DNA from 4 places in the Streptomyces sp. NPDC051822 genome. Region 4 is predicted to be linked to each of the others. Evidence: riboswitches for the same ligand, from Rfam matches in the RefSeq annotation. Region 4 holds a riboswitch; each other region holds the start of a gene.
The links. Region 4 has a riboswitch for cobalamin ahead of cobN (cobaltochelatase subunit CobN). Riboswitches for the same ligand answer to the same signal wherever they lie in the genome.
Positions count from the first base shown of each region.

Region 1: another riboswitch for cobalamin. It lies ahead of ACIA8N_RS29220 (energy-coupling factor ABC transporter permease); the one in region 4 lies ahead of cobN (cobaltochelatase subunit CobN).
Region 2: another riboswitch for cobalamin. It lies ahead of ACIA8N_RS08175 (ribonucleoside-diphosphate reductase subunit alpha); the one in region 4 lies ahead of cobN (cobaltochelatase subunit CobN).
Region 3: another riboswitch for cobalamin. It lies ahead of ACIA8N_RS00330 (cobalamin biosynthesis protein); the one in region 4 lies ahead of cobN (cobaltochelatase subunit CobN).

Region 1 is NZ_JBITBZ010000011.1:212,178-219,321, forward strand. It holds gene ACIA8N_RS29200 (PP2C family protein-serine/threonine phosphatase) at 1-327, shown strand, start outside; gene dhaK (dihydroxyacetone kinase subunit DhaK) at 662-1,654, shown strand; gene dhaL (dihydroxyacetone kinase subunit DhaL) at 1,681-2,301, shown strand; gene ACIA8N_RS29215 (PTS fructose transporter subunit IIA) at 2,298-2,708, shown strand; cobalamin riboswitch at 2,746-2,980, shown strand; gene ACIA8N_RS29220 (energy-coupling factor ABC transporter permease) at 3,009-3,707, shown strand; gene ACIA8N_RS29225 (energy-coupling factor ABC transporter substrate-binding protein) at 3,704-4,150, shown strand; gene cbiQ (cobalt ECF transporter T component CbiQ) at 4,157-4,906, shown strand; gene ACIA8N_RS29235 (ATP-binding cassette domain-containing protein) at 4,906-5,781, shown strand; gene ACIA8N_RS29240 (NADPH-dependent 2,4-dienoyl-CoA reductase) at 5,878-7,144, shown strand, end outside.
Region 2 is NZ_JBITBZ010000002.1:517,615-524,758, forward strand. It holds gene ACIA8N_RS08175 (ribonucleoside-diphosphate reductase subunit alpha) at 1-1,659, opposite strand, end outside; cobalamin riboswitch at 1,792-1,942, opposite strand; gene ACIA8N_RS08180 (GNAT family N-acetyltransferase) at 1,980-2,480, opposite strand; gene mctP (monocarboxylate uptake permease MctP) at 2,584-4,209, opposite strand; gene ACIA8N_RS08190 (DUF3311 domain-containing protein) at 4,206-4,469, opposite strand; gene ACIA8N_RS08195 (GntR family transcriptional regulator) at 4,663-5,427, opposite strand; gene ACIA8N_RS08200 (extracellular solute-binding protein) at 5,713-7,008, shown strand.
Region 3 is NZ_JBITBZ010000001.1:62,547-69,690, forward strand. It holds gene ACIA8N_RS00310 (hypothetical protein) at 1-1,209, opposite strand, end outside; gene ACIA8N_RS00315 (hypothetical protein) at 1,309-2,436, opposite strand; gene ACIA8N_RS00320 (inorganic phosphate transporter) at 2,828-4,090, shown strand; gene ACIA8N_RS00325 (hypothetical protein) at 4,103-4,324, shown strand; cobalamin riboswitch at 4,445-4,577, shown strand; gene ACIA8N_RS00330 (cobalamin biosynthesis protein) at 4,611-5,597, shown strand; gene ACIA8N_RS00335 (cobyric acid synthase) at 5,594-7,102, shown strand.
Region 4 is NZ_JBITBZ010000005.1:432,481-439,624, reverse strand. It holds gene cobN (cobaltochelatase subunit CobN) at 1-2,496, opposite strand, end outside; cobalamin riboswitch at 2,535-2,670, opposite strand; gene ACIA8N_RS19430 (cobalamin biosynthesis protein CobG) at 2,761-4,026, shown strand; gene ACIA8N_RS19425 (precorrin-8X methylmutase) at 4,023-4,676, shown strand; gene cobJ (precorrin-3B C(17)-methyltransferase) at 4,730-6,163, shown strand; gene ACIA8N_RS19415 (serine hydrolase) at 6,204-7,144, opposite strand, start outside.

The DNA of each region.
Region 1 (7,144 bases), on a different contig from region 4:
TTGATCCACAGCTCCAAGAACGTCCGCGTCCTCGAACCGTCCGTCCCGTCGCCTTTGCTCAGCCTCGCGGAACTGCTCGGCGACCAGTACCGTGCGGACGCCTTCGACTTCTCTCCCGGCGAAGTTCTCCTCCTCTATACGGACGGGATCGCCGAAACCCGCGCCCGGGACGGTGAGTTCTTCCCGTTGACAGCGTGGATGCGCCGACAGCCCCCCACACCTCCCCGTGATCTGCTCACGGCCCTGCACCACGACCTCCTCCGCCACAGCAGAGGCAGCCTCGACGATGACATCGCCGCCTTGGCCGTACGCCTGCAGACGCCGTGAGCCATGCCCGTGGGCGAGGTGTCGCTCCACGAGCCAACGAGACCCTCACCGGCGCCGATGCCTCCCGCCACTTCGTCGGGGCACTCCTGGCTGCGGCTGAGTACCGCCAGTGCCGGCGGCGCAGGTGACAGGTCACGCCTTGCGGACTCTGGAATCAGATCCACCGGGATCCGGTCCCGGACGCACCGGTGCGCGCATACGATCTCGCGTCGATAATTGCGTCACCCCCCGTCCGTCACCACGAACCGCCAAGATCACCTTCTCGCCTCACGTGCCCTGACCTGCCAAGACCCGGCTCAGCGCCCTTGCCTGCTCATCTCACCAGGAGGTAACCATGAGGATGCTCATCAACGTTCCCGAGACCGTCGTCGCCGACGCCCTGCGGGGGATGGCCGCCGCTCATCCCGGGCTCACCGTGGATGTGGAGCGGCGGGTCGTGGTGCGGCGGGACGCTCCCGTGGCGGGGAAGGTGGCGCTGGTCTCCGGCGGTGGGTCCGGGCACGAGCCCTTGCACGGCGGGTTCGTGGGGCCCGGGATGCTGGCGGCCTCGTGTCCCGGTGAGGTGTTCACGTCGCCCGTGCCCGATCAGATGGTGCGGGCCGCCGCTGCCGTCGACAGTGGCGCCGGGGTGTTGTTCGTCGTCAAGAACTACACCGGTGACGTGCTGAACTTCGAGATGGCCGCGGAGCTCGCCGAGGACGAGGGCATCCAGGTCGCCAAGGTCCTCGTCGACGACGACGTCGCCGTCACGGACAGTCTGTACACGGCGGGCCGGCGCGGAACCGGCGGCACGCTGTTCGTGGAGAAGATCGCGGGCGCCGCCGCCGAGGAGGGCGCGCCTCTTGAGCGGGTGGAGTCGATCGCCCGCCGGGTCAACGAGCGCTGCCGGTCCTTCGGTGTCGCCCTGAGCGCCTGCACCACCCCCGCGAAGGGCAGTCCCACGTTCGACCTCCCCCCGGGCGAGCTGGAGTTGGGCATCGGCATCCATGGCGAACCGGGCCGTGAACGGCGGCCGATGATGACGTCCGGGGAGATCGCGGACTTCGTCGTCGACGCCGTCGTCGAGGACCTCCGCCCGTCCGGTCCTGTGATCGCCCTGGTGAACGGGATGGGCGCGACCCCGCTCCTGGAGCTGTACGGCTTCAACGCCGAGGTGCAGCGCGTACTCGGTGAGCGGCGGGTGCCGGTGGCCCGTACGCTCGTCGGGAACTACGTGACCTCGCTCGACATGGCGGGCTGCTCGGTGACCCTGTGCGAGGTGGACGAGGAGCTCCTTCGCCTGTGGGACGCGCCCGTGGAGACGCCCGCGCTGCGCTGGGGCCGGTGAGTCGGGGCATGGGAGAGGGGACCGGCATGACGGAGACCTTCGGTGTGGACTTCCTGGTGCGGTGGCTGGCCTCGGTGGCCGAGGTCGTCGACCGTGAGGCGGACCGGCTCACCGAGCTGGACTCGGCCATCGGGGACGCCGACCACGGCGCCAATCTGAGGCGGGGGTTCGCCGCCGTCACCAAGGTCCTGGCCGAGGAACCGCCCGCGACTCCCGGCGCGGCGCTCACCGCCGCCGGGCGGCAGCTGATCTCCACGGTGGGCGGCGCGTCGGGACCGTTGTACGGGACGCTGCTGCGCCGTACCGGCAAGACGCTCGGCGACGGGGACCGGGTCGGCCGGGAGCGGTTGGCGGAGGCCCTCGGGTCGGGTGTGGCCGCCGTGTCGCAGCTGGGGGGTGCCCAGGTGGGCGACAAGACGATGCTGGACGCGCTCGTTCCGGCGGTGGAGGGGCTGCGGGCGTCGTTCGGGGCGGCCCGCGCCGCCGCCGAGGAGGGCGCCCTCGCGACCGTACCGCTGCGGGCGCGCAAGGGCAGGGCCAGCTATCTGGGCGAGCGGTCGGTGGGGCACCAGGATCCGGGGGCCACCTCCTCGGCGCTGCTGTTCGCCGCGCTCGACGAGGTCGCCCGTGCCGAGGGGGCGTCATGAGTGCCGGGCCCCGCGTCGGCATCGTGCTCGTCTCGCACAGTGCCGCCGTCGCGACCGCCGTGGCCGAGCTCGCCCGTGGACTCGCCGGCGGCGGAGACCTGGCGCCGGTCCTCCCGGCCGGCGGGACCCCGGACGGCGGTCTCGGGACGAGTTCCGAGCTGATCCGCTCCGCGGCCGAGGCAGCGGACCGGGGCGCCGGTGTGGCGATCCTGGTCGATCTGGGGAGCGCGGTGCTCACCGTGAAGGCACTGATCGCCGAGGGCGACGAACTGCCCGAGAACTCCCGTCTGGTGGACGCGCCGTTCGTCGAGGGCGCGGTCGCCGCGCTGGTCACGGCGAGCGCGGGCGGCGACCTCGACGCCGTGGCGGCGGTGGCCTCGGAGGCGTACGCCTACCGCAAGGACTGACTGCGTGGAGTGAGCGCGAGGCCGCACCGCGTGGCGACCGTGTTGTGATGTACCTGGTCAACGCACTAGGGTCGCAGGGCCTTGGTGTACGGGAAACCGGTGCAGTACCGGTGCGGCCCTCGCCACTGTGATCGGGATGTCCGGCTCCACCCCCGCGGGAAGCACCCTCGGGGAAGCCACTGGACCGCGACGGGAGACCGTCGGGGTGTGGGAAGGCGGAGTCGGACGTATGACCGTCAGCCAGGAGACCGGCCAAGGTGCGTTGTCCATCCACGAGGTGCTGGAGAGGGTCTCCCAACCATGCATATAGCCGAGGGGTATCTGCCCCCTGTGCACGCGGCCGCCTGGGGCGTCGCGTCCGCGCCGTTCATCGTCCACGGGGTCCGCGCGCTGACCCGCGAGGTACGGTCCAATCCCGAGTCCACCCTTCTGCTCGGCGCTTCCGGCGCCTTCACCTTCGTCCTGTCGGCGCTCAAGCTGCCGTCGGTGACGGGTAGTTGTTCGCATCCGACCGGTACCGGTCTGGGTGCGATCCTGTTCCGGCCGCCGATCATGGCGGTCCTCGGGACGATCACCCTGCTGTTCCAGGCCCTCCTGCTGGCCCACGGCGGGCTGACCACCCTCGGCGCGAACGCCTTCTCGATGGCGATCGTCGGCCCGTGGGCGGGGTACGGGACGTATCTGCTGCTGCGCAGGACCGGTGCGCCGCTGATGGTCGCCGTCTTCTTCGGCGCGTTCGTCGCCGACCTGTCCACGTACTGCGTGACCAGCGTGCAGCTGGCGCTCGCCTTCCCGGACCCGGCCGGCGGTGTGCTCGGGGCGCTCGCCAAGTTCGGCGGGATCTTCGCCGTGACGCAGCTCCCGCTCGCCGTGAGCGAGGGACTGCTCACGGTGCTCGTGATGCGGCTGCTCACCCAGTCCAGCAAGGGCGATCTGATCCGGCTCGGCGTCCTCGGCGGACGCACGGCGGAGCGACGCGAGGAGGCGACCGCGCGATGAGCCGGAACACGAAGATCAACGCCCTGCTGCTGCTCGTCGTCGCGGCGCTCGCGGTCCTGCCGCTCGCGCTCGGGCTCGGGGACCACAAGGAGGAGCCGTTCACCGGGGCGGACGGGGAGGCGGAGACGGCGATCACGGAACTCCACCCGGACTACGAGCCGTGGTTCAGCCCCCTGTACGAGCCGCCGTCGGGGGAGATCGAGTCGGGACTGTTCTCCCTCCAGGCCGCGCTGGGCGCCGGCTTCCTGGCGTACTACTTCGGGCTGCGGCGGGGCCGCAGGCAGGGGGCGGCGCTGGCGAAGGAGGCCGAGGAGAAGGCTGTCGGGGCGCAGGAGGCCGAGGCGGGAACGGCCGGGGTGGCCGAGGTGAAGGCCTCGCCGGACGGCGGCGGCACGGGCTCGGGCGGTACGCGCTCCGTGACCGTCGACGAGCCGGGCGCGTAGCCGCCGATGCTGCCGATCGACGCGGCGGCGCACAGCAGTCGCTGGCGCCGCCGTCACCCCGCCGAGAAGGCGCTGCTCGGCTTCGGTCTGACCCTGTGCGCGGTCTCCCTGCCGCCGTGGCCGGGCGCCCCGCTCGTCGCGGCGACCACGCTCGCGGTCCTGCTCGGTCCGGCCGGTGTGCCGGGCCGGGCCCTGTGGCGGGCGTTCCGCGTCCCGCTCGGATTCTGTGTCACGGGCGCGATTCCGCTGCTCTTCGCGGTGGGCGGCGACCGCGGGTTCGTCGCGCTCGCGCCGGAAGGTCCGGTGCAGGCGGTCGAGCTGCTCCTGCGGACCGCCTCGGCCTCGCTCGGGGTGCTCCTCTTCGCGTTCACCACGCCGGTCTCCGACGTCCTGCCCCGGCTCGTCCGGGCCGGGGTGCCGGCTCCGGTGGTGGACGTGGCGCTCGTGATGTACCGGATCATCTTCCTGCTGCTCGACTCCCTGTCGAAGATCCGGCAGGCACAGGCGGCCCGGCTCGGGCACACCACCCGGGCCGCGACCTGGCGCTCCCTCGCCGGCCTCGGAGCGACCACGTTCGTACGGGCCTTCGACCGGGCGCAGCGGCTGCAGTCGGGGCTCGCCGGGCGCGGGTACGACGGCACGCTGCGGGTGCTCGTGCCCGCGTGCGCGCTCTCGCGCCGGTTCCTCGCCGCGACGGGCGTCCTGCTCGCGGGGCTCGTCGCCCTCACCCTCGTACTGGAAAGGCTGCTCCCGTGATGCCCACGAAGGCTCCCTCCCTTCCGCCGCCCGTCGTGGAACTGGTGGGCGCCGGCTTCGCCTACGAGGACGGGCCCGCGGTCCTGTCGGGCGTGGACTTCGCGGTGGCGGAGGGCCGCGCCGTCGCGCTGCTCGGCCGCAACGGCGGCGGCAAGACGACGCTCCTCCGGCTGCTCAGCGGCGGCCTGCGGTGCGGGAGCGGGTCGCTGCTCCTGGACGGGGCGGAGGTGGCGTACGACCGGAAGGGACTGACCCGGTTGCGGACCACCGTGCAGCTGGTGGTGCAGGACCCGGACGACCAGCTGTTCGCGGCCTCGGTCGGGCAGGACGTGTCGTTCGGTCCGACGAACCTGGGGCTGCCGGAGGAGGAGGTACGGCTCCGGGTGGCGGAGGCCCTGGAGGCCCTGGACATCACGGCGCTCGCGGACCGGCCCACGCATCTGCTGTCGTACGGGCAGCGCAAGCGGGCCGCCATCGCCGGGGCCGTGGCGATGCGGCCGCGGGTGCTGATGATGGACGAGCCGACGGCCGGGCTCGATCCGCACGGGCAGGAACGGCTGCTCGACGCCCTGGGGCGGCTCCGGGAGGCCGGTACGACGGTGCTGATGGCGACGCACGACGTGGATCTGGCGCTGCGGTGGGCGGACGAGGCGGCGGTGCTCTCCCCCGCGGGCCTTCGGACCGGTCCGGTCGCCGAGCTGCTCGCGGACGACGCGCTGCTCGACGCGGCCCGGCTCCGGCGGCCCTGGGGCACGGCCGTGGCGCGGCTGCTGCGGGCGCGGGGCCTGCTGGGCGCGGACGCGCCTGAACCGCGGACGCCGGAGGATCTCGACGCGTGGCTGGGGGCCGCGGCGGCATCGGTGGTTACCGAGTAGTAGAAATCACGTCCCCGTTCTTCTGCAACTAGTTGCAGAACAGGAAGGAGGTCCCCTACAACTGAGGTCGACGTTCCTGCGCGAGGAGGCGCCCCCATGACCCCGTACCCGCATCTGCTGAGCCCGCTCGACCTGGGGTTCACCACCCTGCCCAACCGGGTGATCATGGGGTCGATGCACGTCGGCCTCGAAGAGACCGAGCACGGCTTCGAGCGCATGGCCGCGTTCTACGCCGAGCGGGCCCGCGGTGGCGTCGGCCTCATCGTCACCGGCGGCATCGCGCCCAACGACGCCGGCCGCCCCTGGGACGGCGGGGCCAAGCTCACCACCGCCGACGAGGTCGCCGAGCACCGGCTCATCACCGACGCCGTGCACGCCGAGGGCGGCCGGATCGCCATGCAGATCCTGCACTTCGGCCGGTACGCCTACCACCCCGCCCTCGTCGCACCCAGCGCCGTCAAGGCCCCGATCAGCCCCTTCGTACCGAACGAGCTGACCGACGCCGAGGTCGAGCAGACCGTCGAGGACTACGCCCGCTGCGCCGAGCTCGCCAAGGAGGCCGGGTACGACGGCGTCGAGGTGATGGGCTCCGAGGGGTACCTCATCAACGAGTTCATCGCCGCCGCCACCAACCAGCGCACCGACCGCTGGGGCGGCTCCTACGAGAACCGCGTCCGCTTCCCGCTGGAGATCGTCCGCCGGATCCGCGAGCGCGTGGGCGAGGACTTCATCCTCGTCTACCGCCTCTCCATGCTGGACCTGGTCCCCGGCGGCTCCACCCTGGAGGAGGTCGTCCAGCTGGCCAAGGAGATCGAGGCCGCCGGCGCCACCATCATCAACACCGGCATCGGCTGGCACGAGGCGCGCATCCCCACCATCGCCACCTCCGTGCCGCGCGGCGCCTACACCTGGGTGACGAAGAAGCTGATGGGCTCGGTCTCCGTGCCGCTCGTCACCAGCAACCGCATCAACACCCCCGAGGTCGCCGAGGAGATCCTCGCCGACGGCCGCGCCGACCTGGTGTCGCTCGCCCGCCCCTTCCTCGCCGACCCGGCGTTCGTCGCCAAGGCCACCGCGGGCCGCGCCGACACCATCAACACCTGCATCGGCTGCAACCAGGCCTGCCTGGACCACACCTTCAACCTCAAGATCACCTCCTGCCTGGTCAACCCGCGCGCGTGCCACGAGACCGAACTGGTCCTCTCCCCCACCCGCCTCGCCAAGCGGATCGCCGTCGTCGGCGCCGGCCCGGCCGGTCTGTCCTGCGCGGTCTCCGCGGCCGAGCGCGGTCACTCGGTGACGCTCTTCGACGCCGCCGCCGAGATCGGCGGCCAGCTGAACATCGCCAAGCGGGTTCCGGGCA
Region 2 (7,144 bases), on a different contig from region 4:
GTCGGCGGAGGCCTCGTAGGCCGCCAGCATGATGCGCTCGGCGATCTTCGTCGACAGGGCGCGGGCCTCCGCCGAGTCGAACGGCAGCTTCAGCTGGAAGAAGACGTCCTGGAGGCCCATGGCGCCCAGGCCGACCGGCCGCCAGCGGGCGTTGGAGCGGCCCGCCTGCTCGGTCGGGTAGAAGTTGATGTCGACGACCCGGTCGAGGAAGGTGACGGCCGTGCCGACGGTGGCGTCGAGCCGCTCCCAGTCGATGTCCTGGGTCGAGGCGTCCACGAACGAGCCGAGGTTGACCGAGCCGAGGTTGCAGACGGCCGTCTCGCCGTCGTTCGTGACCTCGATGATCTCGGTGCAGAGGTTCGAGGAGTGGACGACCGTGCCGGGCTCGGCGGTCTGGTTGGCCGTCCGGTTCGAGGCGTCCTTGAAGGTCATCCAGCCGTTGCCGGTCTGGGCCAGGGTCCGCATCATCCGGCCGTAGAGGTCACGGGCCGGCATGGTCTTGCGGGCCAGGCCCTTCGCCTCGGCGGCGCGGTAGGCGGCGTCGAACTCCTCGCCCCACAGGTCGACGAGCTCGGGCACGTCGGCGGGGGAGAACAGCGACCAGTCGGCGTCCGCGTTGACCCGGCGCATGAACTCGTCCGGGATCCAGTGCGCCAGATTCAGGTTGTGCGTACGGCGCTGGTCCTCGCCCGTGTTGTCGCGGAGCTCCAGGAACTCCTCGATGTCCGCGTGCCAGGTCTCCAGGTAGACGGCGGCGGCGCCCTTGCGGCGGCCGCCCTGGTTCACGGCGGCGACGGAGGCGTCGAGGGTCTTCAGGAACGGCACGATGCCGTTGGAGTGCCCGTTGGTGCCGCGGATCAGCGAACCGCGGGCGCGGATGCGGGAGTACGAGAGGCCGATGCCGCCCGCGTGCTTCGAGAGGCGCGCCACCTGGTGGTAGCGGTCGTAGATGGAGTCCAGCTCGTCCTGCGGGGAGTCGAGCAGGTAGCAGGAGGACATCTGCGGGTGGCGGGTGCCGGAGTTGAAGAGCGTGGGGGAGGAGGGGAGGTAGTCCAGACGGCTCATGAGGCCGTACAGGGCCGCCACCTCGTCGAGCGCGCGGACGCTCTCGTCCTCGGCCAGGCCGCAGGCCACGCGCAGCATGAAGTGCTGCGGCGTCTCGATGACCTTGCGGGTGATCGGGTGGCGCAGCAGATAGCGCGAGTAGAGGGTGCGCAGACCGAAGTAGCCGAAGCGGTCGTCGCCCGCCGGGTCGATCGTCGCGTCGAGCCGGGCCGCGTGCAGGGCGACGAACTCGGCGGTGCGGTCGGCGATCAGGCCCTCGCGGTGACCTGTGGCGACGGAGGCGGAGAAGGAGACCGCGCCCTGGCCGGCCGCCTCGTCGGCGATAGTGACCGTCAGGAGCCGGGCGGCGAGCCGGGAGTACGCGGGGTCCTCGGCGATCAGGCCGGCGGCCGCCTCGGTGGCCAGCTCGCGCAGCTCCGCCTCGTCCGACGCGGCGCTGCGGCCGCGGAGCGCGGCGGCGGCGACCTTGCCGGGGTCGGTGTCGGGGAGATCGGCGGTGAGGTCGGTCAGGGTCCGCAGCAGTACGGTCCCGGGGCCGTCGCTCTCGACCGCGGAAACCTCGGCGGAAGCCGGATCGGCGGGCGCGATGGTCACGTGGGGGCTCTCCCTCGCTCGGCTCGGGGCCGCGGCGGGGGAAGGCGGGCAGGCGGGCATCCGTAACGCCGGACGCGACGCTTCCACCGGCCCACTCCGCGAGGCCCGGACGTCAGTGGCACCCGGAACGGACGGACCGGGTGCGCTGTCGGCAGGTCCTCGGACTCACGTCGTACGAAACTCGTCGTATCCGTACGAAGCACACCGTTGCGGGACAGTTCCGGATTCGCGCCGGATTCCCCTGCGTCGACAGCGAGGTCGAGCATACATGTGGGGGGCGCCGCTCTTGGCGCCCCCCACATGTTGTGTCGCCCGGCGACTCAGAACTCCAGCGCGTAAGTCCTGAGTGTGTGGTCGGGGATGGGCTCCCAGTCGCGGTGCGGGGTGCGGACGAAGCCGAGGCGCTCGTATATCCGGTGCGCCGAGACCATCTTCGCGTCCGTGGAGAGCACGAGGCGCGCGCACCCGGGGAGGGCCCGTGCGCGCTCCACGCACGCCCGTACGAGGGCTTCTCCGACGCCCCTGCCGCGGGCGTCGGGGGTGACCGCGAGCATCCGGAACTCGGCCTCGCCGGCGACCGCGATGTCCGCCCAGGGGGTGCCCCCGGTGGCGAAGGTCACCCCGCCGATGAGGTGCCCGTCGGCCTCCTCGGCGACGAGCACCTCGGCCTCGCGCGCCCGGCGTGCCGTGTCCCTGAGCACCTCCAGATAGAAGTCCTCCGCCCCGTACTTCAGCAGCCCGTCGTTCAGATAGGTCCCTGCGGTCAGCTCGCCGAGCGCCTCGTACTCCTCGGGCCGTACCGCCCTGATCGTGAAGTCCATGAGGGCAGTGTGCCTCCGACCGGCCGCCGGCTCCCAGAACGGCGAAGGCCGTCCTGCCCCCGGAGGGAGGCGGGACGGCCTTCGTCAGGTCGTGGGCGGGCGGTCAGTGGGTGTCGGCGCCGAGCTTCGGCATCTCGGTCTGCACGCCCTTGTCGCCGGCGTCCGCCGTGTAGTCCGAAGGGGAGGTCTCGTCGACGCCCTCGGGGGCCTTGACGGCCTTGAGGACGAAGGTGAGGACGACCGTGACGACGAGGTTCAGGACGAAGGCGGTGAGACCGATGTAGCCGATCTCGCCGATGCCCGGGATCTCGGTGGAGTGGCCGCCGAAGTGCTTCTGGGTCGGGCTGGCGACGCCGTACGCGGCGACCGTGCCGTAGATCATGCCGACGGCCCAGCCGGCGAGCAGCGCCCAGCGGTGCATCCAGCGGGTGAACAGGCCGCCGACGAGGGCGGGGAAGGTCTGCAGGATCCAGATGCCGCCGAGCAGCTGGAAGTTGATCGCTACCGTCTTGTCCATGGTGAGGACGAAGGCGAGCGCGCCGACCTTCACGAGGAGCGAGACCAGCTTGGAGACCTTCGTCTCCTGCGCCGGGGTGGCGTCCTTCTTGATGAAGTCCTTGTAGATGTTGCGGGTGAAGAGGTTGGCCGCGGCGATCGACATGATCGCGGCGGGCACGAGCGCGCCGATGCCGATCGCGGCGAACGCGACGCCCGCGAACCAGTCCGGGAACATCGTCTCGAAGAGCTGCGGGATGGCGAGCTGTCCGTTCTTCACCTGGATCCCGGCGGCGATCGCCATGAAGCCGAGCAGCGCGAGCAGGCCCAGCATCAGCGAGTACAGCGGCAGGATCGTGGTGTTGCGGCGGATGACCTCACGGCTCCGGGACGACAGGGTCGCCGTGATGGAGTGCGGGTACATGAACAGCGCGAGCGCCGAGCCGAGCGCGAGCGTCGCGTACGTCCACTGGCCGGCGTCACCGGGCACGAGCGAGCCGCGCGGCTTTCCGGTCGCCTCGTTGGTCTGCGCGTACGCCTCGCCCGCCTTGGAGAAGATCTCGTCGAAGCCGCCCAGCTTGATCGGGATGTAGATGATCGCCACCACGATGACGATGTAGATCAGCGTGTCCTTGACGAAGGCGATGAGCGCGGGAGCGCGCAGACCCGAGGAGTACGTGTACGCCGCGAGGACGCCGAAGGCGATGAGCAGCGGCAGGTCCTTGATGAACCAGTGGGTGTCCTCGCCGCCGCCGACGCCCATCACGTCCAGGACGGCCTGGATGCCGACGAGCTGGAGCGCGATGTACGGCATGGTGGCGAGGATGCCGGTGACCGCCACCGCGAGGGAGAGGCCCTTGGAGCCGAAGCGGCCGCGTACGAAGTCGGAGGTGGTGACGTATCCGTGCTTGTGCGAGACCGACCAGAGGCGGGGCAGGAACGTGAAGATCAGCGGGTAGACCAGGATCGTGTACGGCACGGCGAAGAAGCCGGCCGCGCCCGCCGTGTAGATGAGCGCCGGGACGGCGACGAAGGTGTACGCGGTGTAGAGGTCGCCGCCGAGCAGGAACCAGGTCACCCAGGTGCCGAACGACCGGCCGCCCAGGCCCCATTCGTCGAGGCTGTTCTCGTTCTCGGCCCTGCGCCAGCGCGAGGCGAGGAAGCCCATGACCGTGACGGCCAGGAAGAAGAAGATGAAGACGGCGAGTGCGACGCCGTTCACGCCGTCCTTCATCGCGCGTCACCTCCCTTGCGGGCGCGCTGGTCCAGCTGCCACAGCTTGTACGCGACCATGGTGAGCGCGGTGGAGATCAGCACCCAGAGCATCTGGTACCAGTAGAAGAACGGAATGCCTGCGAAGAGCGGCTCGGTCTTCGCGTAGGAGCTCACCCAGAGCATCGCCACGAACGGCGCGAACAGGCAGAGTGCGATAACCACCCGCAGGGGCGTGATGGTCCCTTGATTCCCTTGATTCCCTTGTGTCACTTCTGGCATCGTGCCTCGTCCCCTCGCTGATCACCTTGGTAATGGTGGGGAAATCTAGGGGACGCTTCAGCTCCGCGGAACCCCCGCCCGTATAACGGATGTGATTGCCATACGGAAGTTCCGGAAATGCGAAACGAGGGGGCCGCCGAATTCTCGGCGACCCCCTCGTCCGGTGTGCGGATCCGCTCAGCCGCGGACCCGCTCAGCCGTTGGGGCGCTTCAGACGCGCCACGAACTTGTACCGGTCGCCGCGGTAGACGGACCGCACCCACTCCACCGGCTCGCCCTGGCCGTCGAGGGAGTGGCGGGAGAGCATCAGCATCGGCAGGCCCACGTCCGTGCCGAGCAGCCCGGCCTCGCGCGGGGTGGCGAGGGAGGTCTCGATGGTCTCCTCGGCCTCGGCGAGGTGCACGTCGTAGACCTCGGCGAGCGCGGTGTACAGCGAGGTGTACTTGACCAGCGACCGGCGCAGCGCGGGGAAGCGCTTCGCCGACAGATGGGTGGTCTCGATCGCCATCGGCTCGCCGCTCGCGAGCCGCAGGCGCTCGATGCGGAGCACCCGGCCGCCGGTGGAGATGTCGAGCAGTCCGGCGAGCGTGTCGTCGGCGGTGACGTAACCGATGTCGAGGAGTTGCGAGGTCGGTTCGAGGCCTTGGGCGCGCATGTCCTCCGTGTAGGAGGTGAGTTGCAGGGCCTGGGAGACCTTGGGCTTGGCCACGAAGGTGCCCTTGCCCTGGATGCGCTCCAGGCGGCCCTCGACGACCAGCTCCTGGAGGGCCTGGCGCACGGTGGTGCGCGAGGTGTCGAACTCGGCGGCGAGGGTGCGCTCGGGCGGGACCGGCGTGCCGGGCGGCAGGGTGTCCGTCATGTCGAGCAAATGCCGCTTCAGTCGGTAGTACTTGGGCACGCGCGCGGTGCGGGTGGGTGCCCCACCCTCCGTCTCCGTGCTGCCCGCGTCCGTGGCCATGGCCTGCCTTCCCGACTCCTGTGCTGCTGCCGTCACCGGCTCCTCCGTCTGTCGCGGCTCACATGGTGGCACGGACCGGTCACGGGTCGTCGCCCTCCCTCAGGTGTCGGTCCGATAACGGACCCGACTGCCCTTCTTATACACCCTTGACACCCCTAAAGGTCTAGGCCAAGCTCCGGGTACTGGTCTAAACCATTAAAGACCAGGTCCCAGCCCCACGAGCACTACCTGACGTATGTCTTCGCGCGGTGGGCAGGGGTTGCAGGCATCCCTGAGGAGGGTGGCGTGAAGCGCAAGCTCATCGCGGCGATCGGCGTCGCAGGCATGATGGTCTCTATCGCTGCGTGCGGTTCGGACAGTGACAAGGGCAAGGACGGCGGCAAGGCGTCCGCCGGCGGCGACAAGACCCTGACCGTCTGGGTCATGGACGGTTCCGCTCCGGACGCGTGGATGGCCGAGGTGAACAAGGCCTTCGAGGCCAAGCACCCGGGCGTCAAGGTCAAGGTCGAGAAGCAGATCTGGAACGGCATCCAGGAGAAGGTCACCACCGCCCTCTCCGAGGACACCCCGCCGGACGTCCTGGAGCTTGGCAACACCCAGACCGCCGGCTACGCGGTCACCGGCGGTCTCGCCGACCTGACGGGCGACAAGGCCACGCTCGGCTACGACGCCTGGAACAAGGGCATGGTCGCCTCCAACGAGCTGGACGGCAAGCTCTACTCCGCCCCGTGGTACGCCGCCAACCGCGTCGTCGTCTACGACAAGGCGGCCTACAAGAAGGCCGGCGTCACCCCGCCGAAGACCCGCGCCGAGTGGATCGAGGGCCTGAAGAAGCTCAAGGCCTCCGACCCCAAGAGCCAGGCGATCTACCTGCCCGGCCAGAGCTGGTACGTCCTCGCGGGTCTCATCTGGGACGAGGGCAGCGACCTCGCGGTCAAGGACGGCGACAAGTGGAAGGGCAACCTGTCCTCCCCCGAGGCCGCCGCCGCCATGAACTTCTACAAGGAGCTGGCGTCCTACTCGACCGCTCCCAAGGACAAGGACGAGGCGACCCCGCAGCAGTCCACCGACGTCGTCCCCAAGGGCGGCGTGGCGTCCTGGATCGGCCTCGGCTGGGAGGCCGGCGGCGCGATCGACGCCATGAAGAAGGCCGGCAAGACCGCCGACTTCGGCTACTTCCCGATCCCGGGCAAGACCGCCGACAAGCCCGGCTCCGTCTTCCTCGGCGGCTCGAACCTCGCCATCGCCGAGCGCTCCCAGAACAAGGAGCTCGCGAAGGAGTGGCTGGCCCTCGCCGCCGGCAAGGACTTCATGACGAAGTACGCCGCCGCCACCGAGGGTGCGCTGCTTCCGAACACCGACGCCGCGCAGTTCAAGCCCGCCGCCGGCTCCTTCGCCGAGGCCATGGCCCTCTCCTCCGCCTCCGGCAAGGTCACCCCGGTGACCCCGGGCTGGGCGAACGTCGAGACCGCCCCGAACCCGATCAAGGACTACATGACCAAGGTCCTCAAGGGTGAGGACGCCAAGGCGGCCGGCGAGGCGGCCGACAAGGTCATCAACGAGCGCATCAACCAGCAGTAACCCGTAGCCCGGTGGTGGGGGGGGGGGGGGCCCGGGCCCCCCCCCCCCCCGGGGGGGGGGGGGGGGGGGGGCGCCGCCCCCCCCCCCCCCCCCCCCCCCCCCCCCGCCGGGGGGGGCCCCCCCCGGCGGCGAGCGT
Region 3 (7,144 bases), on a different contig from region 4:
GGCCGCCGCCGTGTCCACCCAGAGCCAGGTCGACTCCTCGCGGGTCAGGACCTCCTGGGCGTCGTCCGGGTCGGCGCCCTCGTACTCCGCCAGCCAGAGCAGCGCGTACGGCCGCAGGGAGGGCTCGGCGACGGTGGCCCGCACCTCGGCCTCCGCGGGGGCGCCGACGACCCGCAGCGCCTCGAAGGCGAGGCCGCGCAGCAGGGCGTCCTCGCCCCGGGCGACGGCGAGGAGCTCGGTGACCGCGCTGGAGAGGGTGCGGGCCGCGAGCCAGGCGCGGTACTCGGCGCGGGCCGGGCCGGGGGTGAGCCGGGCGCAGCCGCGGAGCATGTCCTCCGCGGACTGCTCGATGTTGCCCGCGGGGCTCTGCGCGGCGACGCAGATCTGCTCCAGCTTGACCCAGACCGCCCAGTTGCCGAGCGGGGTCAGGGTGGCGTGGCGCGCGTCGGTGCCCGGGTCGAGGGTGAGCGCGCCGACGGCCGCCAGGCCTTCGAGCGCCCAGTCGAGGAGGGCGGGGAGTCCGTCGGTGCCGGGCGGGCCGGGGATGGCGTCGGCCTCGGGGGCGGGGCCGTCCGCCGGGACCTCGCAGCGCTCCTCGCGCAGCTCCTCGACGCGCTGGCCGAGCAGGTCGAGGAGGGCGGGGACGAGGACCGGGCCCTGGGAGAGCTGGAGCAGCGAGAGCACCTGCGGGACGGCCTCGACGACCTCGGCGACGGCGCTCGGCTCGACCTTCTCGGGGGCCGGGTGGACCAGCGACCAGGCGTCGAAGAGGGCGACCCAGCCGCGCAGCACGGCGGAGTCGTCGCGGTCCCAGGCGTGCAGCCGCCAGCCGGGGCGTGCGGTGTCGCCGTGGAGCTCGACGAGTCCGGCGAGCCGGGCGCGGTCCCAGCCGGCCCGGATCTGGTCGGACGTCAGGTTCAGTGCGGCCGCGGCCCGTTCCTGGGCGGTGACGGGCCCCGGGCCGGTGCGGAGGGTCGCTTCGGCGCCGCTCGGGGCGGCGGCCCAGCGGGCGATCCGTACGGCGTCGGCGAGGACGTGCCGGGCCTGCCGGGCGAGTTCCGCGCGGGGCGGAGTGCCCTCGGGCGGCCTCGGCGCCGGCCGGGTGCGCCGGGTCGTCACGGCCCGTCGGGCGGTGGCCAGCGCCTGCGGGCGGACGAGTCGGAGTCTGGAGTTGCGCGCCAATGGTTCATCGGGCTTTCGAGACGTCACGGGGGCAGTCTTCCCGCTGACGGCCCGAAAGCCCAATCGGAATCGGGCACCCCGTCGGAACGGGCCCGTGACGGGCCCGGCCCGACCGGCGGGGCGCCTCTAGAGGAACGGGGTGAGGAAGCGGCGCAGGGACTCCTCGTAGCGGACCGGGTCGGCGTTCCACATCGCCGCATGCGGAGCCTGCCGGACGGTCTGGAGGGAGACGAGGCCGGGGCGGCGGGCGGCGAGTTCGACGGACCGCTCCCAGGGGGCGATGGTGTCGTCGGGGCCGTGGAACAGCAGGATCGGGATCCGCGGGGCGTCCGGTGCGCAGGCGGCGGTGAGCAGGTCCTCGTGCGGGCCCGTCCGGCCCTGGGCGGCGCGGACGGCGAGCGGGAGCAGCGGAGCGGGGACATGGCGGGCCGCCGCGAGGTTGCGGAGGGTCGCCTCCCAGTCCAGTACGGGGGAGTCGAGGACGAGGCCGCTGATCCGGTCGCGCACCCCCGACTCGGCGGCGGCGCGCAGGGCCATCGAGGCGCCGGTCCCCCAGCCGTGCAGGACGACCTTGGCGGCGCCCCTGCGCACGGCGTAGCGGATGGCGGCGTCGACGTCCCGCCACTCGGAGTCGCCGAGGTGGGCCAGGCCGTCGGGGGCGGCGGGCGCTCCCTCGTCCCCGCGGTAGGCGGGGACGAGGACGGGGACCTTGCGGCGGTCGTAGAAGGAGACGACGTTCAGCGGGTGCTCGCGGGTGGTGCCGAGGCCGTGCAGGGCGATGACCCAGGTGGGGCGGGGTCCTGGCACGAGCCAGGCGGGCAGGGGGCCGAGCTCGCCGGGGATCTCGGCGTCCTCGTGGGCGAGCCCGAGGGCGCCGAGCGGCGTGCCGCGGTGCAGCTGGGGGGTGAGGCGGACGTGGGCGCCGGGGCCGAGCACGCCGAGTTCGACGCGCTCGAGCCGCCGCACGACGGTGTCGGCGGTGTGCGGGACCCGGTCGAGGACCGGGCCGACGACGGCGTGCAGGCCGGGGCCTTCCAGTCCGTACGTGCCGGGGCGCAGCGAGGCGAGGCTGCGGGTGAGGGTGATCCGCTCGGGGCCCGTGGCGTGCACGGTCAGCCGTGGGTCTCCGGGCAGGGGACGTCCGGACGGTGCCCTGAGGGCGACGTCGCTGGCGTACCGGCCGGCCGCGACCGCGGCCACGCCGACACCGAGCAGAGTGGTGACGGCCACTGCCGTCGCTGTAACCGGGCGCACGCTCCCAGTCTCGGCAGGGTGGGGAGGAGCTGCCACCGGACGGACCCGGACGGCCCCGGACGGGTGCCCGCGGTGGCCTCCGGGGCCGCGGGGCCCACTCCTGGGAGTGACGTGGGTCTCCTCGGCGGGGTCCCCCGGTCGGATGGTTCGGTCCAGGGAGCGGAACCGGGCGCCGGGGATGGGAACGGGGCGGGGCCCATGTGGCCGGTGTGGGCCCGGATTACCCCGGGTTGTGGGGTGACCGCATCGTGGACGGTCCGGCCGCCGGAGCCGTAAACGGAATCTCTTGACACCGGATCGAGACACCGTGCCGCCCGACCCAGTTCACCTTCCGTTCACCCAGGTTGCTTACGTTCGTCCAGCCACTGACGTCAAACGATTGCCTGGGTAAATGGAACACATCACGCTGCTGCTCGCCATTGTGGTCGTGACAGCTCTCGTGTTCGATTTCACGAACGGTTTCCACGACACCGCCAACGCGATGGCCACGACCATCTCGACCGGTGCGCTCAAGCCGAAGACGGCGGTGGCCATGTCCGCCGTGCTGAACCTCGTCGGCGCGTTCCTGTCCGTCGAGGTCGCCAAGACGATCTCCAAGGGACTCGTCAACGAGGAGGGCATCCAACCCGAGGTCATCCTCGCCGCGCTCGTCGGCGCGATCCTCTGGAACCTGGTGACCTGGCTGGTCGGACTTCCCTCCAGCTCCTCCCACGCCCTGATGGGCGGCCTCATCGGCGCCACCATCGCCTCGATCGGTGTCAGCGGGGTCAACGGCGGGGTCGTCGTCAGCAAGGTGCTCATCCCGGCGGTCGCCGCTCCGCTCGTCGCCGGCCTGGCCGCGATGTTCGCCGCCCGCCTGACGTACCGCATGGACAAGAACGCCGACAAGAAGACGACCGAGAAGGGCTACCGGGCCGGTCAGATCGCCTCCGCCGGTCTCGTCTCCCTCGCCCACGGCACCAACGACGCCCAGAAGACCATGGGCATCATCACCCTCGCCCTGGTCGCCGGCGGCGTCCTCGCGCCCGGCTCCAACCCGCCGGTCTGGGTGATCGTCTCCGCCGGCCTCGCGATCGCGCTCGGCACCTACCTGGGCGGCTGGCGCATCATCCGCACCATGGGCAAGGGCCTGACCGACCTGCAGCCGCAGCAGGGCTTCGCCGCCCAGACCAGCGCGGCGGCGGTCATCCTCGCCTCCTCGAACCTCGGCTTCTCGCTGTCGACCACGCACTCCTGCTCCGGCGCCGTCATGGGTGCGGGCCTGGGCCGCAAGGGCGGTGTCGTCCGCTGGTCGACCGCCACCCGGATGTTCGTCGCCTGGGGCCTGACCCTTCCGGCCGCGGGCCTGGTCGGAGCCGGTGCCGAGTACGTCGCCCGCCAGGGCGACTGGGGCGTCTACACCGTCGCGGCCTTCCTGGTCGCCTCCTGCCTCGCCATCTGGGTCATCTCCCGCCGCCAGGTGGTCGACCACACCAACGTCAACGACGTCGAGGCCGAGCCCGCGGGTGTGGTGACCACCGCCATCGCGGCCGTCACCCCGCCGCCCGCGGCCGGATCCGTCGCCGCCGTCGCGGACGAGGACCTCAAGACCACCATCCCCGCGCCGGCTCCCACCGACCCGGCCGCTCCCCCCGCCCCCGCCGCAGCGGTGTAAGGAACGAACGACATGAAGATCGACTGGGCAGCCCTCGGCTCCGTCTTCGGAGTCAGCCTCGTGGCGACCGTCGCGCTGGTGGGCCTCTTCACCCTGGGCATCATCGGCCTCTCCAAGCAGGAGCAGGCCGCCGCCCAGGGAGGCTCCGCCGCCCTGGCTCGCACGGGCGCCTACGCCTGCTTCGCCCTGTGCCTCGCGGCCGTGGCGTACGGCATCTACCTGATCGTCGTCTGACGGTCGCGGTCCCTCGGCCGGGCGGTCCGCACCTTCGGGTGCGGGCCGCCCGGCCGTCGTGTTTGTGGCGCTTCGCACAGTGACGCGACGCAGGTCAAGGGTGAGTTGACGGCTGTTCTCGGCCCGTGGTGGACTGCCGAGGCCATTACGGCGGCAGTAGAGGAAGTCCGGTGCGAATCCGGCGCGGTCCCGCCACTGTGACCGGACCCGAAGGGTCCGGGAGTCAGGAACTCTCGCCGCCGGTCACGTCGATCCAGGGCGCGGACCCTGAGTGAGGACATGCGCCATGCCCGGCCGCAGCCGCAGCCTTTCCAGAGCCAGTCGCCCCTTCCCGGACGGATTCGCGTACGGAGCGGCCGCCGGTCTCGCCGTCGACCTGCTCGTCGGGGACCCCCGCCGCGGACACCCCGTCGCCGTGTTCGGCCGGGCCGCCGCCGCGGTCGAGCGGCGCCTCCACCACGACCACCGCGGCTGGGGCGCCCTGCACACCGCCGTCTGCGCCGGCTCCACCGTCGCCCTGGGCGCGCTCGCCGCACGGGCCGTACGGAACAGGCCGGCCGCCGCCGTGGCCCTCACCGCCGCCTCCGTGTGGGCCGTCGTCGGCGGTACGACCCTGGGGCGGGAGGCCCGCGCGATCGGCGGGGCGCTCGCCGCGGGCGACCTGGAGGTGGCCCGCGAGCGGCTGCCGCACCTGTGCGGACGTGACCCGCAGTCCCTCGACGGACCCGCGATGGCCCGCGCGGTCGTCGAATCGGTCGCCGAGAACACCTCCGACGCCGTGGTCGGCGCCCTCTTCTGGGGCGCGGTCGCGGGCGTGCCGGGACTGGTCGGCTTCCGGGCCGTCAACACCCTGGACGCGATGGTCGGCCACAGGTCGCCGCGCCACCGGCGCTTCGGCTGGGCCTCGGCCCGGCTCGACGACGTGGCCGGCTGGCCGGGGGCCCGGCTGACGGCCGTGCTCGCGACCGTCGCGGGCGGGAACCCGCGCGGAGCCGTACGGGCCTGGCGGGCGGACGCGGCGAAGCACCCGAGCCCCAACGCGGGCCCCGTCGAGGCCTCCTTCGCGGGCGCCCTCGGCGTACGGCTCGGAGGGACCCTCTCGTACGGCGGACGCGTCGAGCACCGGCCGGTGCTCAACGGGGAGGGGCGGCCCGTCGAGGTCGCCGACATCGACCGGGCGGTACGACTGTCCCGCCGGGTCACCGGACTCACTCTGGCCGTCTGTGTGGGCGGCCGGCTGCTCGGACACGCGCTGAAGCGGAGGAACACATGAGGGGTGGGGGGCTGCTCGTCGCCGGCACCACGTCCGACGCCGGCAAGAGCGTCGTGACGGCCGGCATCTGCCGCTGGCTGGTCCGCAAGGGCCTGAAGGTGGCGCCGTTCAAGGGACAGAACATGTCCCTCAACTCCTTCGTGACCCGCGAGGGCGCCGAGATCGGCCGCGCCCAGGCCATGCAGGCGCAGGCCGCGCGGGTGGAGCCGACGGCCCTGATGAACCCGGTGCTGCTGAAGCCGGGCAGCGACCGTTCCAGCCAGGTCGTCCTGATGGGCAAGCCGGTGGGCGAGCTGTCCGCCCGTGGCTACCACGGAGGGCGGCAGAAGGAACTCTTCGAGCCGGTGATGGCGTGCCTGGAGGAACTCCGGGGCATGTACGACGCCGTGATCTGCGAGGGGGCGGGCAGTCCGGCCGAGATCAACCTGCGGCGCACGGACATCGTGAACATGGGCATCGCGCGGGCCGCGCGGCTGCCGGTGGTCGTGGTCGGCGACATCGACAGGGGCGGGGTCTTCGCCCAGTTCTTCGGGACGACGGCGCTGCTGAGCCCCGAGGACCAGTCGCTGGTGGCCGGATACCTCGTGAACAAGTTCCGGGGCGACGTGACCCTCCTCGAACCCGGCCTCGACATGCTCCACGGGCTGACCGGACGGCGGACCTTCGGCGTCCTGCCGTACGCCCACGGGCTCGGCATCGACGAGGAGGACGGGCTCCGGGTCTCGCTGCGCGGGGCGGTGCGCGAGTCGGTCGTCGCGCCGCCGTTCGGCGAGGACGTGCTGCGGGTCGCGGTCTGCGCCGTACCGCTGATGTCGAACTTCACGGACGTGGACGCGCTGGCCGCCGAACCGGGCGTCGTCGTCCGGTTCGTGGACCGTGCAGAGGAACTCGCCGACGCGGACCTGGTCGTCGTGCCGGGCACCCGGGGGACGGTCAAGGCGCTGGCATGGCTGCGGGAGCGCGGCCTCGCGGACGCGCTGGCCCGGCGGGCCGCCGAGGGGCGGCCGGTGCTCGGGATCTGCGGCGGCTTCCAGCTGCTCGGCGAGCACATCGAAGACGAGGTCGAGTCACGGGCGGGGGCCGTCGACGGGCTCGGGCTGCTGCCCGTACGCGTCCGGTTCGCGCGCGAGAAGACCCTCGCACGGCCGGTCGGCGAGGCGCTCGGCGAGCGGGTCGAGGGGTACGAGATCCACCACGGCGTCGCGTCGGTGGACGGGGGCGAACCCTTCCTGGACGGCTGCCGGGTGGGCTCCGTGTGGGGCACGCACTGGCACGGCTCCCTGGAGAGCGACGGGTTCCGGCGGGCCTTCCTGCGGGAGGTCGCGGCGGCGGCCGGGCGCCGGTTCGTGCCGGCCCCCGACACGTCGTTCGGGACGCTGCGGGAAGAGCAGCTGGACCGGCTCGGCGACCTGATCGAGGAGCACGCGGACACGGACGCGCTGCTGCGGCTGATCGAGGAGGGGGCCCCGGCGGGGCTGCCGTTCGTGCCGCCGGGCGCGCCGTGAGCATGACGACCGCCGAACATCAACGAGTTGAAGGAGTGACCG
Region 4 (7,144 bases):
CTGCCCGGTCTCCCAGGCGAGCCGGGACGGCACGGCCTTCGGGTCGACGGAGTAGAAGTTCCGGCCGGTCGGCAGGACGTTGACGAGGCCGCGCAGCGGGGAGCCGGACGGGCCGGCCGGGACGAATCCGCCGTTCAGGGCGTGCACGGCGTGCGTCAGCTCGTCGGTGGTGCCGGCCAGGCGCGGCACGACCTGCTCGCAGGCGAAGCGGAGGACGGCGTGCACCTCGGGGCCGTACGCGGCGGCGACCGCGGGGATCGCCTCGACCGACCAGTCCGCGGCCTCCATCGCCTCGACCAGCTCGCGGGCCTTCGCCTCCGCCTCGTCGGCGGTGGTGCGGGTGGCGGCCGACTCGTCCAGGCCGAGCGCCTCGCGCAGGCCCGGCAGCGCCTGCGTGCCGCCCCAGATCTGGCGGGCGCGCAGGATGGACAGCACCAGGTTGACCCGGGCCTCGCCCTCCGGTGCGCCGCCCAGGACGTGCAGGCCGTCACGGATCTGGGCGTCCTTGACCTCGCACAGCCAGCCGTCGACGTGCAGCAGGAAGTCGTCGAAGCCGTCGTCCTCCGGGCGCTCCTGGAGGCCCAGGTCGTGGTCGAGTTTGGCGGCCTGGATCAGGGTCCAGATCTGGGCGCGGATCGCGGGCAGCTTCGCCGGGTCCATGGAGGAGATCTGCGCGTACTCGTCGAGCAGCTGCTCCAGCCGGGCGATGTCGCCGTACGAGTCGGCGCGGGCCATCGGCGGCACCAGGTGGTCGACGAGGGTCGCGTGGACGCGTCGCTTGGCCTGCGTGCCCTCGCCCGGGTCGTTGACCAGGAAGGGGTAGATCAGGGGGATGTCGCCGAGCGCCGCGTCCGGGCCGCAGGCGGCGGACAGGCCGGCGTTCTTGCCGGGCAGCCACTCCAGGTTGCCGTGCTTGCCCAGGTGGACCATGGCGTCGGCACCGAAGCCGCCGTCCTCCGCGCGGGCCGCGATCCAGCGGTAGGCCGCGAGGTAGTGGTGCGACGGCGGCAGGTCGGGGTCGTGGTAGATCGCGATCGGGTTCTCGCCGAAGCCGCGCGGCGGCTGGATGAGGATCAGCAGGTTCCCGCGCCGCAGCGCGGCGAGGACGATGTCGCCCTCCGGGTTGCGCGAGCGGTCGAGGAACATCTCGCCGGGCGGCGGCCCCCAGTGCTCCTCGACGTGGCTGCGGAGCTCCTCGGGGAGGGTCGCGTACCAGCGCTTGTAGTCGGCGGCCGGGATGCGGACCGGGTTGCGGGCGAGCTGCTCCTCCGTCAGCCAGTCCTGGTCGTGGCCGCCGGCCTCGATGAGGGCGTAGATCAGCTCGTCGCCGTCGCCGGACACCAGGCCGGGCAGCTCCTCGGCGGGACCGAAGTCGTAGCCCTCCGCGATCAGACGGCGCAGGAGGGAGACGGCGGACGCGGGGGTGTCGAGGCCGACCGCGTTGCCGATGCGGGAGTGCTTCGTGGGGTACGCGGAGAGGACGAGCGCCAGCTTCTTGTCGGCGTTCGGGATGTGCCGGAGGCGGGCGTGGCGCACGGCGATCCCGGCGACGCGGGCGGCGCGCTCGGCGTCGGCGACGTACGCGGGCAGGCCGTCCTCGTCGATCTCCTTGAAGGAGAACGGGACGGTGATGAGCCGGCCGTCGAACTCGGGGACGGCGACCTGGCTGGCGGCGTCCAGCGGGGAGAGGCCCTCGTCGTTCTCCTCCCAGGCGGCGCGCGAGCCGGTCAGGCACAGGGCCTGGAGGATCGGCACGTCGAGCGAGGCGAGCGCGCCCGCGTCCCAGGCCTCCTCGTCGCCGCCCGCCTGCGCCTCCGCGGGCTTGGTGCCGCCGGCGGCGAGGACGGTGGTGACGATCGCGTCCGCGCCGCGCAGGGTGTCGAGCAGCTCCGGCTCGGGGGCGCGCAGGGACGCCACGTACAGCGGGAGGGCCTGCGCGCCGGCGTCCTCGACGGCCTCGCAGAGGGCGCCGACGAAGGCGGTGTTCCCGCTCATGTGGTGGGCGCGGTAGTAGAGCACGGCGATCGTGGGACCGTCGGTCGTCCGGGGGGTGCGCTCAAGAGGGCCCCAGGTGGGGGCGGCGGCGGGGGCCTCGAAGCCGTGACCGGTGAGCAGCACGGTGTCGGAGAGGAAGCGGGCCAGCTGCTCCAGGTTCGCGGGGCCGCCGTGCGCCAGGTAGGCGTGCGCCTCGGTGGCGACGCCGATGGGGACGGTGGACGTCTCCATCAGCTGGGCGTCGGGTGCCTGTTCGCCGCTGAGGACGACGACCGGCTTTCCGGCGGCGCGGACCGCGTCGAGGCCGTCCTCCCAGGAGCGGAGCCCGCCGAGGAGGCGTACGACGACGAGGTCGACGCCGTCGAGGAGGCCGGGCAGTTCGGCGAGGGGAAGGCGGGCGGGGTTGGCGAAGCGGTACTCCACCGGGCCGCCGGCGGAGGCGGCGTTCGCCGCGCGGGCGCTGAGCAGGTCGGTGTCGGAGTGCGACAGCAGCAGAAGCATGGCGAGCGCAGGCCTTCCTCGGGGTTGTCCGCGCCCCGGGTGGTCGTGTGGATGGCGGGGAGTTCCTGACTCACCCGTTCCGTTTCCGGGCCGGGCTCACAGTGGCGGGACCGCGCCGGATTCTCACCGGGCTTCCTCCCCGGGGTCCTGGGACCCCATGCCGTCTGCATAGTAGATCGTGCCGTCGGCGGGCCGGGGCGGGCCGGGGAGTCGGCCGGATCACACCCGGTGGCCGGGCGGTTCCCCGTGGGTATGCTCGCCGCCATGCCGCCCACCCCGCACACGACGCCCGAACCGGGCGAAGCTCGCATACGGGACCGAGGCGACGCCTGCCCGGGGGCGCTGCGCCTGCACCCCGCCGAGGACGGCCGCCTGGCCCGACTGCGCCTGCCCGCAGGCCGACTGACGTCCCGTCAGGCCGAGGCCCTCGCGACGGCGGCGGAGACCCTGGGCGACGGGCGGATCAGCATCACCTCGCGCGGCAACGCGGAGCTGCGCGGCCTCGCGGACGACTGCGGAGCCGCGCTCGCGGCGCTCCTCGCCGAGGCGGACCTGCTGCCCTCCCCCACCCACGAACGCGTCCGCAACATCGTCGCCTCGCCCACCTCAGGACTCGACAGACGCGACGAACGCAGCCGCGCGGACGTGCAGTTGTGGGCGCGCGACCTCGACGCCGCGCTGTGCGCCGAGCCCCGGGCGGCGGCCCTTTCCGGCCGTTTCCTCTTCGTCCTGGACGACGGGCGCGGGGACGTGGCCGGGCTCGGCGGCGATGTGAAGTTGATCGCAGACGCGGACGGGACCGCCGTGCTGTGGCCCGGCGGCCGGCAGGCCTTCCGGCTCGCCGCCGACGACGCCGTCCGTGCCGCCCTCGCCGCCGCCCTCGCGTTCCTGGACGCCGCCGACGCGGCCGGGACCGGGGCCTGGCGGCCCCGCGAACTCCCCGCCACCCACGTCCCCGACTGGGCCGCGGCCCTGGCGTCGGCCGGGATCGCCGCCGAGGCCGTTCCCGTACCGCCGACACCGCTCTCCGCGCCGCCAGGACCCGGGGCGCTCGGGGACGGCCACCTGTACGTCCTCGCGCCGCTCGGCCGGCTGACCGCCGCCCAGCTGCGGGCCCTGCTGCCCGCCGACGAGGTCCGGTTCACCCCGTGGCGCGGGGCGGTCGTCGTGGGCGCGGGGCCCGAGCGGCTCCGGGACCTGGAGGCGTACGGGCTGATCACCCGCCCCGACGCCCCCGGCGCCGGGGTCACCGCCTGCACCGGACGGCCCGGCTGCGCCAAGTCCCTCGCCGACGTACGGGCCGACGCCCTCGTCGCGCTGCCGACCCCGCTCCCGGGACCGCTGCCCGTGCACTTCTCCGGGTGCGAGCGGCGCTGCGGACACCCGCACGGCACCTGGGTCGACGTCCTCGCCACCGGCGACGCCTACCTGGTGGACGGCGTCCCCGCCCCCCGTACCTCCCTGTCAGAAGCCGTCGCGGCGGCCCGCGGCCCGGCGGCACCCACGCACCCGGCGACACCCACGAGATGAGCGAGAGCGACACGATGTTCGACTACGAGAAGGACGGCGCCGAGATCTACCGCCGTTCCTTCGCCACGATCCGCGCCGAGGCCGACCTGACGGGCCTGCCCGCCGACGTCGCCCAGGTGGCGGTCCGGATGATCCACGCCTGTGGCATGACCGACCTCGTGCAGGACATCGCCTACTCCCCCGGTGTCGTCGCGAACGCCCGCGCCGCCCTCCGCGCCGGCGCCCCGATCCTCTGCGACGCCCAGATGGTCGCCAGCGGCGTCACCCGCAAGCGGCTCCCCGCCGACAACGAGGTGCTCTGCGCGCTCTCCGACCCGTCCGTGCCCGGCCTCGCCGCCGAACTCGGCACCACCCGCTCCGCCGCCGCCCTCGAACTGTGGCGGGACCGCCTCGAAGGCTCCGTCGTCGCCATCGGCAACGCGCCCACCGCCCTCTTCCACCTCCTGGAGATGGTCGCCAAGGGCGCCGGGAAGCCCGCCGCCGTCCTCGGCATACCGGTCGGCTTCATCGGCGCCGCCGAGTCGAAGGACGCCCTCGCCGCCCAGGAACTGGGCCTCGAATACCTCGTCGTACGGGGCCGGCGCGGCGGCAGCGCGATGACCGCCGCCGCCGTCAACGCGATAGCGCACGAAGCGGAGATCCAGAAGTGACCGTCACCGGCAAGCTGTACGGGGTCGGCCTCGGCCCCGGCGACCCGAACCTGATGACGGTGGCCGCCGTGAAGGCCATCGCCGCCGCCGACGTCATCGCGTACCACTCGGCCCGGCACGGCCGCTCCATCGCCCGCTCCATCGCCGCCGAACACCTCCGCGAGGACCACATCGAGGAGCGGCTGATGTACCCGCTCACGGTGGAGACCACGGACCACCCCGGCGGCTACCGGGGCGCCCTCGACGACTTCTACGAGGAGGCCGCGGCCCGCCTCGCCGCCCACCTCGACGCGGGCCGCACGGTCGCCGTCCTCGCCGAGGGCGACCCGCTGTTCTACGGCTCGTACCAGCACATGCACAAGCGGCTCGCCGACCGCTACGACACGACCGTCATCCCCGGCGTCACCTCGGTCTCCGCCGCAGCGGCCCGCCTCGGCGAGCCGCTGTGCGAGGCGGAGGAGGTCCTCACGATCATCCCCGGCACCCTGCCCGAGGACGAGCTGACGGCCCGCCTCGCCGGCACCGACTCGGCGGTCGTGATGAAGCTCGGCCGCACCTTCCCCACCGTGAAGCGGGCCCTGGAGCGGGCCGGCAGGCTCGACGACGCCCGGTACGTGGAGCGGGCGTTCATGGCGGGCGAGCGCACGGAGAAGCTGACCGACGTCGACCCGGACACCGTCCCGTACTTCTCGGTCGCCGTCCTCCCCTCCCGTATCGACCAGGAACTCCCCGTACGGGACCGGGGCGAGGTCGTCGTCGTCGGCACCGGACCGGCCGGCGCACCCTGGCTCACCCCCGAGTCGCGCGGCGCGCTCGTCAACGCCGACGTCCTCGTCGGCTACACCACCTACCTGGACCGGGTGCCGGTCCTTCGCCCCGGGCAGATCCGGCACGGCTCCGACAACAAGGTCGAGTCCGAACGCGCCGAGTTCGCCCTCGACCTGGCCCGGCGCGGCCACAAGGTCGCGGTCGTCTCCGGCGGCGACCCGGGCGTCTTCGCCATGGCGACCGCCGTCCTGGAGGTCGCCTGCGAACCGGCGTACGCGGACGTTCCCGTACGGGTCCTCCCCGGGGTGACCGCCGCCAACGCGGCCGCCGCCGCCGCGGGCGCCCCCCTCGGCCACGACTACGCGACGATCTCGCTCTCCGACCGGCTCAAGCCCTGGGACGTCATCGCGACGCGCCTGCGGTCGGCGGCGGAGGCCGACTTGGTCCTCGCCCTCTACAACCCGGGCTCGAAGTCCCGCACCCACCAGGTGTCCGCGGCCCGCGACCTGCTCCTCGAACTCCGCTCGCCGGAGACCCCGGTGGTCGTGGCGCGGGACGTCGGCGGCCCGGAGCAGTCGGTCCGGATCCTCACCCTGAAGACCCTGGACCCGTCCGAGGTCGACATGCGGACCCTGCTCCTGATCGGCTCCTCCCAGACCCGAGCGGTCGAACGCGCCGACGGCCGGACGATCACGTGGACACCGCGCCGGTACGGATGAGAGACATCCGGTACGGGTGAGCCGGCGGGGCCGTCGGGGGTCAGCCGCTCCGGGTGAAGGTGCCCAGGCCCTCCTGGTCCAGGTACTCGACGCGGACGGTCTTCCCGTCCGGGGAGAACGTGACGCCCGTGAGGCCGACGGCGTTCTCCCCACGGGTCGGGAAGCTGAACGTGTTCCCGGCGTAGTGCGTGAGCCGGAACGACTCGGGCTTCGGCCCCAGTCGCAGCACCAGGCCGCCGCCGTCCTCCTCGGCCACCGTCAGCCTGCCGTAGTAGCCGTTGGTGTACGTGCCGGTGTAGGCGCTGTCGGCCTTCGCCGGGGCGGCGTCGGCGGGCTTCTTCGCGTAGTCGGTCGGGGACCGGTCGGCGTCGGCCTGCTGCTGGTAGATCCCGTCGAGGAGCGGCACCCAGTCCCGGCTGGGCTCGCCGTCCTGCGCGGTCTCGAAGAAGTCGAGGGAGACGGCGTCCGCGACGCCCACCGGGGCCCCGTTGGTGAGGACGACGATCCCGAGCCGCTCACCCGGCAGCATCGTGACGTTGGTGTGCGCGCCGAGCTCGAACGCGCCGGTGTGCGAGAGGCGCAGCCGGCCCTCGTCGTCGTACGCCACGTTCCAGCCCAGGCCGTAGAAGCCGGTCCGGCCCGCGGGCGCGTGCGCCGGTGAGGCGACGGACTCGGGGTGGTGGGTCAGGTCGAGGGCGTCCTCCCCGATGATCCGCTTCCCGTCGAGCGAGCCGTTCGCGAGCTGGAGCCGCAGCCAGGTCGCCATGTCGCGGCCAGAGGAGCTGACGCCGCCCGCGGGGGACTGGGCGTCCGGGTCCCGCACGGACGCCTTCCACGACCCGTCGGCCTCCTTCACGTGGCCGACGGCCCGGTCGGGGTTCGAGGCGAAGTCCTGGAAGCGGGAACTGGTGTCGTTCATGCCGGCGGGCCGGTAGAGCGTGTCCTCGGCGAGCTTCTCCCACGGCACGCCCTTCTCGGCGG